Regions from separate parts of the Streptomyces sp. NPDC054883 genome, predicted to be linked through region 2. Evidence: riboswitches for the same ligand, from Rfam matches in the RefSeq annotation. Region 2 holds a riboswitch; each other region holds the start of a gene.
What was found. A riboswitch is a leader RNA that binds a small molecule or an ion and turns the genes downstream of it on or off. The one in region 2 is predicted to bind cyclic di-AMP.
Positions count from the first base shown of each region.

Region 1: it holds a riboswitch for cyclic di-AMP, as region 2 does, so the genes downstream of both, ACWGH1_RS15790 (M23 family metallopeptidase) here and ACWGH1_RS08800 (LysM peptidoglycan-binding domain-containing M23 family metallopeptidase) in region 2, are expected to answer to the same signal.
Region 3: it holds a riboswitch for cyclic di-AMP, as region 2 does, so the genes downstream of both, ACWGH1_RS17420 (transglycosylase family protein) here and ACWGH1_RS08800 (LysM peptidoglycan-binding domain-containing M23 family metallopeptidase) in region 2, are expected to answer to the same signal.

Region 1 covers NZ_JBSGYT010000018.1:8,459-13,897, forward strand. Annotated here, with positions in the region: gene ACWGH1_RS15780 (HPr family phosphocarrier protein) at 1-135, shown strand, start outside; gene ACWGH1_RS15785 (GntR family transcriptional regulator) at 367-1,032, opposite strand; gene ACWGH1_RS15790 (M23 family metallopeptidase) at 1,243-2,040, opposite strand; cyclic di-AMP (ydaO/yuaA leader) riboswitch at 2,053-2,211, opposite strand; gene ACWGH1_RS15795 (M16 family metallopeptidase) at 2,411-3,778, opposite strand; gene ACWGH1_RS15800 (M16 family metallopeptidase) at 3,799-5,145, opposite strand; gene ACWGH1_RS15805 (DNA gyrase/topoisomerase IV subunit A) at 5,422-5,439, shown strand, end outside.
Region 2 covers NZ_JBSGYT010000008.1:67,679-73,117, reverse strand. Annotated here, with positions in the region: gene ACWGH1_RS08810 (MBL fold metallo-hydrolase) at 1-558, opposite strand, end outside; gene ACWGH1_RS08805 (SGNH/GDSL hydrolase family protein) at 752-1,537, opposite strand; gene ACWGH1_RS08800 (LysM peptidoglycan-binding domain-containing M23 family metallopeptidase) at 1,701-2,672, opposite strand; cyclic di-AMP (ydaO/yuaA leader) riboswitch at 2,677-2,851, opposite strand; gene ACWGH1_RS08795 (tyrosine-protein phosphatase) at 3,212-4,018, shown strand; gene ACWGH1_RS08790 (aspartate aminotransferase family protein) at 4,039-5,439, opposite strand, start outside; gene hpnH (adenosyl-hopene transferase HpnH) at 5,439-5,439, opposite strand, start outside.
Region 3 covers NZ_JBSGYT010000021.1:5,297-10,735, reverse strand. Annotated here, with positions in the region: gene ACWGH1_RS17430 (cytochrome P450 family protein) at 1-1,049, shown strand, start outside; gene ACWGH1_RS17425 (transglycosylase family protein) at 1,164-2,201, shown strand; cyclic di-AMP (ydaO/yuaA leader) riboswitch at 2,478-2,649, shown strand; gene ACWGH1_RS17420 (transglycosylase family protein) at 2,653-3,375, shown strand; gene eno (phosphopyruvate hydratase) at 3,625-4,920, shown strand; gene ACWGH1_RS17410 (FtsB family cell division protein) at 5,086-5,439, shown strand, end outside.

The DNA.
Region 1 (5,439 bases), on a different contig from region 2:
GCGGTCCTGGGCCTGGGCGCCCAGGGCGGCGAGGAGATCGTCCTCGCGTCCGAGGCCGAGGGTGCCGAGGCCGCGCTGGACCGCCTCGCGAAGCTCGTCGCCGAGGGCCTCGAGGAGCTCCCCGAGACGGTCTGACCGCCGGGCCCTTCGGGTCATCCGTACGCGGCGGAGCCGCGGCCCCCGTATCGACCGGGCGCCGCGGCTCCGTTGCTTTTCAGACCGAATTCCGGCCACCGGAAACAATTCGGCCACTCGCGCCGGAGAATCCCGCGCACGAGAAACCCGCAACGCAGCGGAATTCCCGTGCCGCGCACGTGAGGGCGGCAAAGCGGACCGGATATCGCTCCCCTTTGTATACGGCCCTTGTTAATGCCGGCCGCTGGCCATGTTTACGGCAGGTTGCGAAGTCCTCACCCTCGGCCGGTGGGATCCGGCCGCCCGGTCGGCGTGCAGAGCGGTCAGCGCCCGGGCGCGCTCGGCGTCGCCCCGCGCCACGGCGTCCACGATCGCGCCGTGCTCGGCCCAGGAGTCGACCGGCCGGGCCGGTGCCTGCACCACGTACATCCAGGCGATCTTGTGCCGGGTCTGCGTCAGCACGGAGATCAGCCCCGGGCTGGCGGAGGCCTGCGCGAGCGTCTCGTGGAACCACCCGCCCAGGGCGCGCAGATCCTCTCCCCGGCCGCTCCTGGCCCGTTCCTGGCCCAGCCTGACCAGACCGCGCAGCACCTTCAGGTGGCCCTCGGTACGCCGGCGGGCGGCCCGGGCCGCGGCGAGCGGCTCCAGGAGCGCCCGCAGCTCCAGCAGGTCCGCCGCCTCCTGGTCGGTGGGCTCGGCGACGCAGGCGCCCGCGTGCCGGCGGGTGGTGACGAACCCTTCCGCCTCCAGGGTGCGCAGCGCCTCACGGACAGGGACGCGCGAGACTCCGTACCTGCGGGCGAGGACCTCTTCGGTCAGCCTGCCGCCCGGCTCGAAGACCCCGGAGACGATGTCGTCACGGATCGCTGTGCATACCGCGTGCGCAGGAATACGCAAGACCTCACTCCGCTCTCATTCCGACTGCCGACTTCCGGCGTTGCCGTCACGACCGTACTGCGACTCTAATGCAGCACACGAACATTTCCGAGGACGGCCGGAAATACGAAACATTTGTCGGCGGACGGAAGGGCGCCCCGGGATACGTCGAAGGCCCCGGCTCGGGGAGCCGGGGCCTTCGACGGAAGCGGTGCGTTCGGTGCCGTCCGGTCAGACGTTGACGCCGTGCGAGCGCAGGTACGCCACCGGGTCGATGTCCGAGCCGTACGTGGCACCGGTGCGGGCCTCGAAGTGCAGGTGCGGGCCGCTGGCGTTGCCCGTGGAGCCCGAGATGCCGATCTGCTGGCCGGCGGAGACCTGCTGGCCGGCGGAGACGTTCAGCGACACCATGTGCGCGTACTGGGTGTAGGTGCCGTCGTTGTGCCGGATGACGACGTTGTTGCCGTACGCGCCGCCCCAGCCCGCCTCGACGACGGTGCCCGCACCCACGGCGTGGACGGTGGTGCCCTCGGCGGCGTGGAAGTCGATGCCCGTGTGGCTGCCGGAGGACCACATGCTGCCGCCCGCCTTGTACTGCGTGCTGACGTACGAGCCGTCGATCGGGGCGACGAAGGTGTTGAGGCGCTTGCGCTCCTCCTCGCGGGCCGCGCGCTCGGCGGCGTCGCGCTCGGCCTTGGCCTTGGCCTCGGCGAGGCGCTTGGCCTCGGCGGCGCGCGTCTTGGCCTCGGCCTCCGCCTGCGCCTTGGCGGCGGTGACCTCGGCGGCCCGGTGCTGGGACTCGGCCTGGGTCTCGATCTCGTTCTGGAGCTCGTCGGCGACGACCACGGCGCTGAGGCCGGTGTCCTCCATCGACGGGGCCGCGGCCCTGTCCGCGGCGAACGCGGGACCGGCCAGGGTGCCGACGACGCCGGTGGTGGCGAGGGCGGCTATGCCGGCGTAACCGGCGGTCTTGCGGCTCATACGGCTTGAACCACGGTGCTTACCGGCGGCACGACTGCCAAACGCCATGAAGGGTTTGATCCTTTCCTTCCCTCTCGCCTACCGGGTTAGCTGACGGGTTCGGAGCAGGAAGGTCTCCTACGGGCCCCTCTTGCGAGGTGGTCCGATTCACCCCAGGGACACTTGTGGGTCCCCGGCTCCCCAGGCTCGCGCCTGACGGGGACTCGGCGATCGCTGCCCGGTGCCGCGGGTGCGGCGCGCACAACTGACGGACAGCACGGCCGACGCTAGGCGGATCTTCGGGCAATCTCCAAACAGACGCGTGCTTTTGTTACCTACGCCACACCACATACGAACAACCACACCACCAAACAGGCAAAAAGGGACTCCGGCGGACAAGCCGCCGGAGTCCCCTGCATCAACCAGGTGGAGGGCCGCGTCAGTTGGTGACGACGGTGACCGCACCGATCCCGAGGGCCCGCACGGGCTCCTCGATCTGCGCCGCGTCACCCACCAGGACCGTGACCAGCCGGTCCGCCGGGAACGCCGCGACGACCGCCGAAGTCGCCTCCACCGTGCCGGTCGCGGCGAGCTGCGCGTACAACTTCGCCTGGTAGTCGTCCGGGAGCTGCTGCTCCACCTGGTCGGCGAGCGTGCCCGCGACCGAGGCCGCGGTCTCGAACTTCAGCGGGGCCACGCCCACCAGGTTCTGCACCGCGACGTCCCGTTCGGCGTCGGTCAGGCCGCCCTCCGCGAGGGTGCGCAGCACCGTCCAGAGGTCGCCCAGCGCCGGGCCGGTGTTGGGGGTGTCCACCGAGCCGCTGATGGCGAGCATCGAGGCGCCCCTGCCGTCGGCGGTGGAGCGCAGCACCTGGCCGAACGCGCGGACCCCGTAGGTGTACCCCTTCTCCTCGCGCAGCACCTTGTCCAGGCGCGAGGTGAGGGTTCCGCCCAGGCAGTACGTGCCGAGCACCTGGGCCGCCCAGACACGGTCGTGCCGGTCCGGGCCGATGCGGCCGATCAGCAGCTGCGTCTGGACCGCGCCGGGCCGGTCCACGATGATCACGCGCCCGGTGTCGTCGGCGGTCACCGGGGGCACTGGCAGCGGCTCGGCGCTACCGCCGGTCCAACTCCCCAGGGTGTCCGCGAGGACCGCGTCGAGGTCGATGCCGGTCAGGTCGCCGACGACCACCGCGGTGGCGGTGGAGGGGCGCACGTGGGCCTCGTAGAAGGCGCGTACGGCCGCGGAGTCGATCCGGGCCACCGTCTCCTCGGTGCCCTGGCGGGGCCGGGACATCCGCAGGCTCCCCGGGAAGAGCTCCTTGGAGAGCTCCTTCGCGGCGCGGCGCTGCGGGTTGGCCAGCTCGTGCGGGATCTCGTCGAGCCGGTTGCGGACCAGGCGGTCGACCTCGCCGTCCGCGAAGGCGGGGGCGCGCAGCGCCTCGGCGACCAGCCCGAGGGCCTTCGCCAGGCGGGAGGCCGGGACCTCCAGGGAGACCCGGATGCCCGGGTGGTCGGCGTGCGCGTCGAGCGTGGCGCCGCAGCGCTCCAGCTCGGCGGCGAACTCCTCGGCGGAGTGCTTGTCGGTGCCCTCCGACAGGGCGCGGGCCATGATGGTGGCCACGCCGTCCAGGCCCTCGGGCTCCGCGTCCAGCGGAGCGGCGAGGTTGATCTCCACGGCGATGACCTGCTGGCCCGGGCGGTGGCAGCGCAGCAGGGTCAAGCCGTTGGGCAGCGAGCCGCGCTCGGGGGCCGGGAAGGCCCACGGCTTGGCCTCGCCGGCCTGCGGCTGCGGGTGGAGGGTCATCGTGACGGCTGCGGTGTCGCTCACTGCTCCGCCCCTTCGTTCTCGGTCTCGTCGGACTCGTCGGACTCCGCAGTGAGCGGCTCGTACACGAGCACCGCGCGGTTGTCGGGGCGCAGCCGCGCCGCGGCGACGGCCTGCACTTCCTCCGCGGTGACGTCGAGGACGCGCCCGACCGCGGTCAGGGCGAGCTGGGGGTCACCGAACAGCACGGCGAACCGGCACAGTTCGTCCGCGCGGCCGGCCACCGTGCTCAGCCGGTCCAGCCACTCGCGCTCCAGCTGCGCCTGGGCGCGCTCCATCTCCTCGGCCGTGGGGCCTTCGGCGGCGAACCGGGCGAGTTCCTCGTCCACGGCCGCCTCGATGTCGGGCACTTCGACCCCGCTGGAGGTCTTCACGTCCAGCCAGCCCAGGGAGGGCGCGCCCGCGAGGCGCAGCAGGCCGAAGCCCGCCGCGACGGCGCTCTGGTCGCGCCGGACCAGGCGGTTGTGGAGGCGGGAGGACTCGCCGCCGCCCAGGACGGTCAGCGCCACGTCGGCGGCGTCGCACTCGCGGGTGCCGTCGTGCGGAAGCCGGTAGGCGGCCATCAGCGCGCGGGCCGGGACCTCCTCGACGATCTCCTCGCGGAGCTGGCCGCCCATGATCTCGGGCAGCGAGCCGTCGCGCGGCGGCTGCTTGCCGTCGTGGGCCGGGATGGTGCCGAAGTACTTCTCGACCCAGGCGAGCGTCTCCCCGGGGTCGATGTCACCGACAACCGACAGGACGGCGTTGTTCGGCGCGTAGTACGTACGGAAGAACGCGCGGGCGTCCTCCAGGGACGCGGCGTCCAGGTCGGCCATCGAGCCGATGGGGGTGTGGTGGTACGGGTGGCCCTCCGGGTAGGCGAGGGCGGTCAGCTTCTCGAACGCCGTGCCGTACGGGACGTTGTCGTACCGCTGGCGGCGCTCGTTCTTGACGACGTCGCGCTGGTTCTCCATGGAGTCCTCGTCCAGGGCGGCCAGCAGCGAGCCCATGCGGTCCGCCTCCAGCCACAGCGCGAGCTCCAGGTGGTGGGCGGGCATCGTCTCGAAGTAGTTGGTGCGCTCGAAGCTGGTGGTGCCGTTGAGCGAACCGCCGGCGCCCTGGACGAGCTCGAAGTGCCCGTTGCCCGGTACGCTCGCCGAGCCCTGGAACATCAGGTGCTCGAAGAGGTGAGCCAGACCGGTGCGCCCCTTGACTTCGTGGCGGGAGCCGACGTCGTACCAGAGGCAGACGGCGGCGACCGGAGTCAGGTGATCCTCGGAAAGCACCACGCGCAGGCCGTTGGCCAGCCGGTGCTCGGTCGCTGTCAGGCCGCCGGAGCCGGCCTGAGCTGTGGCCGTGTGACCCATGGGCATGTGGTCCCTTCGATCGCGATGCAGAGATTTCTGTCAGACCTGCCACTGTATGCAAGCGCGTCGGCGACCGGAGAAGTTCCCGGGTCCTCTCCCGGAGCTCCGTCCGGGGGACCCCCAGGGTCGGAGTCGGCGATGTCGGTGCCACGGGCCACAATGGTCCGCGACACCACCTGACCCGATCGACGCAGACGCCGACGCATACCCCATCATCGCCAGACCAGACCGTCAGACCCCGAGTACACCCTTTCTTGGTTAAGGAGCCGCGCAGCGATGGCCCGCCGCAGCACG
Region 2 (5,439 bases):
GTGGGCGCCGACGCCGAGCGGGACGGCGAAGACCGTGTCGGTACCGGCGAGTGCCTTGATCGTCGGGAGGTCGAGGTGGTCGTAGTGGTCGTGCGAGATGACCACGACGTCGACCTCGCCGAGCGAGGCGAGCGGTACCGGCACGGGGTGCAGCCGCTTGGGCCCCGCGAAGGGGAAGGGAGAGCACCGCTCTCCCCACACCGGGTCGAACAGGACCCGCCGGCCGTCGATCTCGGCGAGGACGCTGGAGTGCCCCGTCCACGTCAGCCGCAGTCCGCTCGCCGGCGGCTTGGCGAGCTCGGCCAGCGTCGTCGGGTAGACCGGGATCGGCGCACCCGGGCTGCGCCGCAGGCGCTGCTCCTTGTGGAAGTAGATCTTCGCGAACTCCGCCATGGAGCCGGAAGGCCTGGTCCGGGCCCCGACCGGGTTCTGGAAGACTCCGTCGGCGAAGTTGGGCGAGCGCAGGATCCGCTCCAGCCGCGCGCCGGACGGGTCCGCGCCGAAGGCTTCGGGCCGCAGGGCACGCAGCCGGGGACGCAGGGGACGGGAGCCGGACAAGGCGCCTCCTGTGAGGATGGGGGCAGGACGGTCGTACGTGTCTACGACCATCCCAACGCACACCGGCCCCCAGGGATTCCGCTTGCGGCCCCCGGCGTGTCGCAGTGCCCCGTGCCCGCCCCGGCGTGTCGCGGTGCCCCGTGCCCGCCCCGGCGGCTCGCGGTGTCCCGGCCCCGCCCCCGTCGCGTACGCCCTACAGCGGCAGCAGGTCCGGCCGCTTCGCCTCGACGTGGTCCCCCGAGGACTCGCCGCGCAGCCGCCGCCCGATCCAGGGCACGAGGTGTTCGCGCGCCCACTGGATGTTGTCCCGCGTCACGTCCACCGAGCCGCGCGGCCGCTCCGGCGGCCACGGCTGGTCGGGATCGGCGGGTACGTCCAGCCCGAGCACCTGGGCGGCGCGCAGCGCGACCCGGGTGTGCCCCTCGGGCGAGAGGTGCAGCCGGTCGGTGTCCCAGGCCCGCCGGTCCTGCACGGACCTGAGCGACCAGAGGTCGAGCACCGGGCAGTCGTACCGGTCGGCGATGGCGCGCACGTGTGCGCTGTACGTCGCCACCTTGCCCCGCAGGTGCTTGAGGACCGGCACGCCCCGGGTGTCGAAGCCGGTCGTGACCATGATCTGGCCGACGGAGCCGGCGAGGTCGGCGACGGCCGCCTCGAAGCGTTCCGCCACGTCGTCCGGGTCGGTCCCCGGACGGATGATGTCGTTGCCCCCCGCACAGAAGGTGACGAGGTCGGGCGCGAGGGCCTTGGCCCTCGGCACCTGCTCGGCCACGATCTGGTCGAGGACCTTCCCCCGGACGGCCAGGTTCGCGTACCGGAAATCGTGTTCTTCCCGCTGGTCGGCCAGGAGCACGGCCAGCCGGTCCGCCCAGCCGAGATACGAATCCCCGGGTCCCGGGTCCCCTACGCCCTCGGTGAAGCTGTCCCCGATCGCCGCGTACGAGCCGATGGTCTTGAGTGTCGTCTTCGTCGCTGCCACAGCACCACATCCTTCACCCCCGCGGGCGACCTACGCCAACGTAAGCAGGGTTTGACGGACCGTGATCTACGCCACCACGCACATGCGGAATAAGAATCGCGTGAGGCCGGAACCCCCTCGGGGTCCCGGCCTCACGCGGCTACCTGCCCACGCCCGCCCGGCGTCAGATGCCGACGCCCTTCGAGCGCAGGTACGCGAGCGGGTCGATGTCCGAGCCGTACGACGGGCCGGTGCGGATCTCGAAGTGGAGGTGAGGGCCGGTCACATTGCCGGTGGCGCCGGAGAGCCCGATGCGCTGCCCGGCGGTGACGCTCTGGCCTACCGAGACGGACAGCTGCGAGAGGTGGCCGTACTGGGAGTACTTGCCGTCGGCGTGCCGGATCACGACCTCGTTGCCGTACGCACCGCCCCAGCCCGCCGTGACCACGGTGCCCGCGCCGACCGCCTTGACGGTGGTGCCGGTGCTCGCGATGAAGTCGACGCCGGTGTGGTAACCGGAAGACCACATGCTGCCCGCGAGCTTGTACGGGGTGGAGATCCCGCCGCTGACCGGGGCGACGAATCCGGCCGCCGTGACGGCGCCGGAGGCGGAGCCGGAGCCCTGCGCGGCGGGTGCGGCGGGCCGCTCGGCGGCGGAAGCGCTGCCGGAGCCGGTCTCGGAAGGCGCCTGAGCCTTGCCGGAGGACCGGTCGGAGGAGGACGGAACCGACGCCGGCCCGGAGTCCCGGGAGGCCGGCTTGGCGGAGGTCCGGTCCCCGTGCCCGCCGAGCGTCAGCTTGAGCCCGGGGTGGATCAGCGAGGGGTCCGCACCGACGGCCTCGCGGTTGTCGGCGTACAGCCGCTCCCAGCCGCCCGACAGGTGGCGGTCGGCGGCGATCTGCGACAGGCAGTCGCCGGGGACGACGGTGTAGACGCCGGGGGCGGCGACCGGGGTGACGGCGGGCGCGGCCTGCGCGGACGCCGGGAGCTGCGGGGCCTGGACGGGCAGCGCGGCGGGGGCCGCGGCGGGGGCCGCATGGGCACCGGCGGCGCCCAGCAGCGGCAGCGCGAGGGCCGCGCCGCCGGTACCGGCGGCGGCCAGTCCGCGGGGTATGGCAAGGGACTTCGGGCGGCGGTGCTTGCCGTGTGCGGGCATGACGAATTCCTCTCCGTCGCCTGCGAGGTGAGCTGTCGGGTTCGGGCTGGAGATGTCCGGCCGTACGCACAGCAACGGCGTACGGCTTCACCCCGAGCCGTTCCGGCGGGAACGTCCGGAACAGCGGCTTACCTGGTTCCCCCGCTCCTGCCGCGCGCGTGAATAGTCGGGTGCGGTTCCCGGGCGGCGGCAGGATTCGGCGGTCCACCCGGATCGATCGCGAAGGTAATCGAGCGACGCCGTGCACAACAAGCCATGAATTCCCTGACGGAATAGCAGGTGGCAAAAGCCGGCTGAATTTCCGTCACCCTCCGTCCATTCCGCTCCCGCAACGACCGCGGCGACAAGGGAATTCGGGTTTCGCGATCAGGCACGCACGGTCACCGTATGATCTGGCTCACGGGATCGGCCGCGATCTCGCCCCCGGATATGGCAAGTTGTTCGCAACCGGTCCAATTCGGACAGTCGGCAACGGCCCCACGGCCGCGCGCCCACCACCCCGGCCGCGACGGCCCACGACGATGCGGAGGACCCGTCCCGTGACCCAGCAGATAGCCGCCAACCCGCCCACGGGGCCCGAACTGTCCGGAGTGCGCAATTTCCGCGACGTGGGAGGACTGCCGACCACCGACGGACGAAGGGTCAGGACGGGACTTCTGTTCCGAAGCGGACATCTCGCACATGCCACCGAAAACGATGTGGAATTCCTGGCCTCGCTCGGCCTCCACACCGTTTTCGACTTCCGCAACGGCGCCGACCACGCGCTGGAAGGGCCGGACGTCGAGCTGCCCGGCGTCCGGAACGTGAACATCCCGCTGACGGATCCCGCGGACGGCCGGGAGTTCTGGACCATGGTCCGGGACGGCGATCTGGGTCAGCTCCGGGGGCTGCTGGGCGAGGGGAGGGCCGCCGCCCGGATGCGGAACTCGTACCGGTCGATCATCAGGGACCGGACGGCCGAGCACAGCCGGGTCGTGCACGCCCTCGCCGAGGACGGCGTCCCGGCCCTGATGCACTGCGCGGCCGGCAAGGACCGGGCGGGGCTCTCGATCGCCGTCACGCTGCTCGCCCTGGGGGTCGAGCGCGAGGCGATCGTGGCGGACTACCTGGAGTCGAACGCCCCGCACAACCGCTACCGGGTGCGCCGCGGCGACGACTCCCCCGAGGCCCGCTCCCCCGAGGTGATGGAGCTGCTGGCCCCGCTCTTCGACGCCCGCGACGAGTTCCTGACCACGGCCTTCGAGACCATCGACGGTACGTGGGGCGGAGTGGAGCCCTACCTGGCCGAGGGACTCGGGCTCACGCCCGCGACCCTCGGCCGGCTGAGGGACCGGCTCCTCGACTGAACGACCCCTGCGGCAGGCCGTCAGCGGTTGCCGACGGCCTGCTTCACCAGCGTCCTGCCGAAGTCCCACATCAGGGCGCCCCCGCCGTGCGCCTCGTCCATGACCTCGCGGAAGGCGCCGACGAACCGGTTGACGTCAGCCTCGTCCACGATCAGCGGCGGGATCAGCTTGATGACCTCCAGGTGGTCGCCGGAGACCTGGGTGAGGATCCGGTGCTTCTGCAGCAGCGGCACCACGACCATCTGCGCGAAGAGTCCCTTGCGGGCCGCCTGGAGCATCGTCCAGCGGCTGCGCAGCCCGAGCGAGGACGGCCGGCCGAACTCGATGCCGATCATCAGCCCCCGCCCGCGCACCTCGTGCAGCAGCTCGTACTCGTCCACCAGGGCCGCGAGCCGCCCGCGCAGCAGGTCCCCCGTCGCCCGGGCACGGGCCACGATCCCCTCGTCCTCCATGACGGTGAGCACCGCCAGTCCGGCGGCCATGGCCTGGGCGTTGGAGCCGAAGCTCGCGGAGTGCACGAGCACCCGGTCCATGGACGAGTAGACCTTCTTGAAGATCCAGTCCTTGCCCAGGGTCGCCCCGACGGGCACGTAGCCGCCGGAGAGCGCCTTGGCCACGCACACCAGGTCCGGTTCCACGCCCGGCTCATGCTGGTACGCGTAGAACTCCCCGGTGCGTCCGAGGCCGGTCTGTACCTCGTCGGCGATCAGCAGCGCCTTGTGGCGGCGCAGCAGGTCCTGGGCGGCGAGCAGGAACCCGGGCGGCGGCGCGAGCACCCCCTTGCCCTGGACGGGTTCCACGACGAAGGCGGCCACGTCGCCGCGTTCGAGCTCCCGCTCCAGCGCGGTCAGGTCGCCAAGCAGGATCCGGGTGTCGGGCAGCAGGGGCGCGAAGCCGTCGCGGAAGCCGCCCTCGCCGTTGACCGAGAGGGAGCCGGCCGTCAGACCGTGGAAGGCGTGGTCGCAGTAGAGGACCCTGGGGCGTCCGGTGGCGTACCGGGCGAACTTGAGGGCCGTCTCCACCGCTTCCGTGCCGCTGTTGCCGAAGAAGACCCGGTCCAGGTGGGGGCTGTAGGACAGGAGCTTCTCGGCGAGCAGCCCGGGCAGGGGCTGGCAGTCGAAGCGGGTGAGGTCGGCGAGCTGGGCGTCCAGGACGTCGTGCAGGGCCCGGCGGACGACCGGGTGGTGCCGGCCGAGCCCCATCACGCCGAAACCGGCGAGCATGTCGAGGTAGTCGTTGCCCTCGGCGTCCCAGAAGTGGGCCCCCTGCGCCCGCTCGTAGACCTTGTCGAAACCGAGGGTGTGCAGCATCCGGGGCAGCTGGTGGTTGAGGTGCCGGGCGTGCAGTTCGTACCGCTCGGCGCCGCGTTCGGCCAGCAGGGCGCCGAGGTCGAAGCCCTTGCCGCCGCCCGTCGCGGGGGT
Region 3 (5,439 bases), on a different contig from region 2:
CGCACCACGCGGAGCCGGCGCACGCCAAGGGCAAGACCGGGATCCCCGGCGAGCGCAAGGCGGAGCTGATGACGCACCTGCTGAACATCGACCCGCCGGACCACACCCGGCTGCGGCGGCTGGTGTCGAAGGCGTTCACCCCGCGCAGGGTGGCCGGGTTCGCCCCGCGGGTGCAGGAGCTGACCGACCACCTCATCGGGCAGTTCGAGAGCAGGGGCGAGGCGGACCTCATCCACGAGTTCGCGTTCCCGCTCCCCATCTACGCCATCTGCGAGATGCTCGGCGTACCGCGCGAGGACCAGGACGACTTCCGGGACTGGGCCGGGATGATGATCCGGCACGGCGGTGGGCCGCGCGGCGGCGTCGCCCGCTCGGTCAAGCAGATGCGGACGTACCTCGGCGAACTCATCCACCGCAAAAGGGATGATCTGGGTGATGACCTCATCTCGGACCTGATCCGGGCCAGCGACCACGGCGACCACCTGACGGAGGCCGAGGCCACCGCCATGGCTTTCATCCTGCTTTTCGCCGGTTTCGAGACGACCGTCAACCTGATCGGCAACGGGCTGCACGCCCTGTTCATGAACCCCGGCCAGCGCGAGCGCCTCCAGGCCTCGCTGGCCGCCGGGGAGCGCGCCCTGCTCGCCACCGGCGTCGAGGAACTGCTGCGCTACGACGGTCCGGTGGAGCTGGCCACCTGGCGCTTCGCCACCGAGCCGTTCGTGCTCGGCGGGCAGCACATCGCCGCCGGGGACCCGGTCCTGGTGGTCCTCGCGGCTGCCGACCGGGACCCCGGGCGGTTCGCGGATCCGGACGCCCTGGACCTCTCGCGCAGTGACAATCAGCACCTCGGGTACGGCCACGGCATCCACTACTGCCTCGGCGCCCCGCTCGCCCGGCTCGAAGGCCAGACCGCGCTCGCGAGTTTGCTGATGCGTCTGCCCGATCTGGAACTCGCCGTTCCATCTGCGGACCTGCGCTGGCGCGGCGGACTCATCATGCGTGGCCTGCGCACTCTTCCGGTCCGCTTCACACCCCGAAACATCTGAGGCCATAACGGGGCACCGCCTGACCCGGAGTCAGTTACCGGCCGAACTTGTGACATGCGTTCGAAGGGGGCTAGGTTCTGCCGTTACCCCGCCGTTATGCGAAAGGTGCACTACATGCGTTCCGGGAACGGCCGCCACAGACGCCCCCGCCAGGTACCCGCCATCGTCGTCACCGCCGGAGTCACGGGCTCCGCGCTGGCCCTGCCGCTGCTCGCGGCCACCAACGCCTCGGCTGCCGACACCTCCACGTGGGACAGCGTCGCCGAGTGCGAGAGCGGTGGCACCTGGAGCGCCAACTTCGGCAGCGGTGCCTACGGCGGACTCCAGTTCACCCAGGAGCAGTGGAACAACGCGGGCGGTCTCGAGTTCGCGGCGCGCCCGGACCTCGCGAGCCGGTCCCAGCAGATAGCCGTCGGCGAGCGGGTGCTGGCTTCGCAGGGCCCCCAGGCGTGGCCGCTGTGCGCCGCGTCCTCCGGGCTGGTCAAGGACGGCCCCGCCGCCGACGTGGACCCGGGTGCGCTGGGGGCTCCCCGGCAGGTCGCCCCCAGTCCCTCCCGCCCCGACAACGCGGTCCCGGACGCCGGCTCCGGCGACCCCGCCACCGACTTCGGCGCACCCACCCCGGCCGCCCCGGCCCCCGGCGCCCCGAGCCCGTCCGCCACGGCGCCGTTCACGCTGCCCGTCGCGCCGCTCGCGCCCAACAGCGGACTGCCCGTCATGCCCGAGCCGGACCTGCCGACGACGCCCGACCCGACGCAGCCCGGCGCCCCGTCCGCCACCGCGCCGGCCACCCCGACGACGCCGGGCACCGCGACGGCGCCGGCCACGCCCTCCCCGTCCGGGACGCCCGCCGCGCCCGCCGGCCCGGCCGCCGGGACGCCGTCCGCCACGCCGAACGCCCCCACGGCCGACTCCGCGGCCGAGGGCGGCGGCAAGCACCGCGGCCCGGCGGCGGTCGAGACGCCCGCTGCGCCTGACGCCGCGTCGGACCCCACGTACACGGTGAAGGCGGGCGACAGCCTGACCGCCATCGCCAACGCCCAGGGACTCAAGGGGGGCTGGAACGCGCTCTACGAGGCCAACGAGCAGGTCATCGGCAACGACGCCGACCTCATCAAGCCCGGGCAGAATCTGGATCTAACCAAGAAATAACGGGCACTTCGGGCGGGCGTAAAGAGCTGAATGCCCGTTATCCGCAAGTGAGACATGCGTCTCTTCCGGTCAACTGGCGCGTCTCGTACCGAAGCTCCCGCAAACCCCGCCCTCACCTGCGAAAACGCCCCTAAGCGGAACGCAAGCAGGCCGATTTCTCCCCGATGTCCCTCGTTGAACATCGGGGAGAGACCTGTCTACCTTCTGAATCGCTCGCCACCGCGGGCCCCTTCGACCGCATCGCCGAATCCTGCCGGCGGACGGAGGGAACAGTCGTCGCGTAAAGCGCCGAAGGCAGGAGCGGGGGAACCAAGGTAGGCGCCGGGACCGGCCGTTGAGAGACGGCCACGGAACCGGCTAGGGGTTAAGCCGCGCGCTGGTCGCGCGGCCGGGCAACTCACTCGCCCGAACCCGACAGCTCACCTCGCAGGCGTCGGTGAGGAGAAACTCCATGCTGCTTTCCGGCAAGGGCAAGCACCGCCGCGCCACGGCCATTGAGCGGACCACCCGTATCGTCACGCTCGCCGGCGTCGCCGGTGTCGCCGTCGCCGCGCCGCTCATGGCAGCCGGCTCCGCGAGCGCCGCGACCGGCTCCGAGTGGGACCGCGTCGCGGCCTGTGAGTCCGGCGGCAACTGGGCCATCAACACCGGCAACGGTTACTACGGCGGCCTGCAGTTCTCGTCCTCCACCTGGGCCGCCTACGGCGGCAAGGCGTACGCCGCGCAGGCCAACCAGGCCTCCAGGTCCCAGCAGATAGCCATCGCCGAGAAGGTCCTCAAGGGCCAGGGCAAGGGCGCGTGGCCGTCCTGTGGCGTGGGCCTGTCGAACTCCTCGTACAACGGCGGCGGTGCGGCCGAGGCCCCCAAGCCGAAGCCGAAGACCGAGACCGAGACCAAGGCCGCCCCGGCGCCGAAGAAGGAGACCAAGCGGCCCGAGGCCCCGGTCACCCGCTCCGAGCGCGCCGAGGCCCCCAAGGCCCCCAAGGCCGCCCCGAAGACCGAGGCCCCGAAGACGGGCAACGGCTCGTACGAGGTCAAGGAGGGCGACACCCTGGGCACCATCGCCGAGGTGAACGGCGTCAAGGGCGGCTGGGAGAAGCTCTTCGAGCTGAACAAGGACATCGTCTCCGACGCCGACCTGATCTTCCCGGGTCAGAAGCTGAAGCTCAGCTGAACCATCGGGTAACACCGACTCCGGCCACCGCCCGGCGCGTACCCCACGCGCCGGGCGGTGGCGCGTCCGCGGCCGGATCGCGGCCGACCGGCGGTCCCTTTGTCCGGGAAAGCGGGTGTCCGGCCGGTTTTTCGTCCCAGGACGCGGGCGGTCGGCGGGTCCAGTGCCCGGAGCCGGTTAGGCTCTAGTCGGCAGGGCCGTCCTACGGCCGCCTGCCACCGCACACCCAGCGTCACATCCCAGAAGGAGATGCTCGTGCCGTCCATCGACGTCGTCGTAGCCCGGGAAATCCTGGACTCCCGAGGCAACCCCACGGTCGAGGTCGAGGTGGGCCTCGACGATGGCAGCACCGGCCGTGCTGCAGTCCCGTCCGGCGCCTCCACCGGCGCATTCGAGGCCATCGAGCTCCGTGACGGTGACCCCAACCGTTACATGGGCAAGGGTGTCGAGAAGGCCGTCCTCGCCGTCATCGAGCAGATCGGCCCGGAGCTCGTCGGCTACGACGCCACCGAGCAGCGGCTGATCGACCAGGCCATGTTCGACCTGGACGCCACCGACAACAAGGCCTCCCTCGGCGCCAACGCCATCCTCGGCGTCTCCCTGGCCGTCGCGCACGCCGCGTCCGAGGCCTCGGACCTGCCGCTCTTCCGCTACCTCGGCGGCCCGAACGCGCACCTGCTGCCCGTCCCGATGATGAACATCCTCAACGGTGGGTCGCACGCCGACTCCAACGTCGACATCCAGGAGTTCATGATCGCCCCGATCGGCGCGGAGTCCTTCTCCGAGGCGCTGCGCTGGGGCGCGGAGGTCTACCACACCCTCAAGAAGGTCCTGCACACCAAGGGCCTGTCCACCGGCCTGGGCGACGAGGGCGGCTTCGCCCCGAACCTGGAGTCCAACCGCGCCGCGCTCGACCTCATCCTCGAGGCCATCAAGCAGGCCGGCTACACCCCGGGCAAGGACATCGCGCTCGCGCTCGACGTCGCCGCGTCCGAGTTCTACAAGGACGGCAAGTACGAGTTCGAGGGCCAGTCCCGCTCGGCCGCCGAGATGACCGACTACTACGCCGAGCTCGTCGAGGCGTACCCGCTCGTCTCCATCGAGGACCCGCTGTTCGAGGACGACTGGGCCGGCTGGAAGACCATCACCGACCGCCTGGGCGCCAAGGTCCAGATCGTCGGCGACGACCTCTTCGTCACCAACCCCGAGCGGCTGGCCCGCGGCATCGAGGAGGGCTCCGCGAACGCCCTGCTCGTCAAGGTCAACCAGATCGGTTCGCTGACCGAGACCCTGGACGCCGTCGAGATGGCCCAGCGCAACGGCTTCAAGTGCATGATGTCGCACCGCTCCGGCGAGACCGAGGACGTCACCATCGCCGACCTCGCCGTCGCCGTGAACTGCGGCCAGATCAAGACCGGCGCCCCGGCCCGCTCGGACCGCGTCGCGAAGTACAACCAGCTGCTGCGCATCGAGGAGATCCTCGACGACGCCGCCGTGTACGCGGGCCGCTCGGCCTTCCCCCGGTTCCGCTCTGCGGACCAGTAGGCACAGCCGCTCTGCGGACCAGTAGGCACAGCCGGTCCGCGGACCGGTAAGCACGACAAGGGGCAATCACCGCCTCGCGGAGCTGGCCTCCGTACGTCCCCGCACTCGGTCCCGTACCGTGTGCGGGGACGTATTGCGTACCGCGTGCGAAGGGGAGGCGGGACCATGGCCGGGAACCGGGATCGGTTCTCCACCTTCTCGACCGCGACCAGGCTCAAGCAGCTCGGCGAGCGGACCGCCGCCCACGTGTACCGCTCGCAGTCGCGCCGTCAGGTCCGCCGCAGCCGGCTCACCGGCCGTGCGGCGCTGCTCGTCCTCGTCCTCTGTACGCTGGTCGTCGCCCTCGCGTATCCGATGCGCCAGTACGTGTCCCAGCGCTCGGAGATCGCGGACCAGCAGCGGGCCGCCGACGGCGCGCGCAAGCGCCTCGAACAGCTGCGCGACGAGAAGGCCCGCTGGCAGGACCCGGCCTACGCCGAGCAGCAGGCGCGCAAGCACCTGCACTTCCTGCGCCCGGGC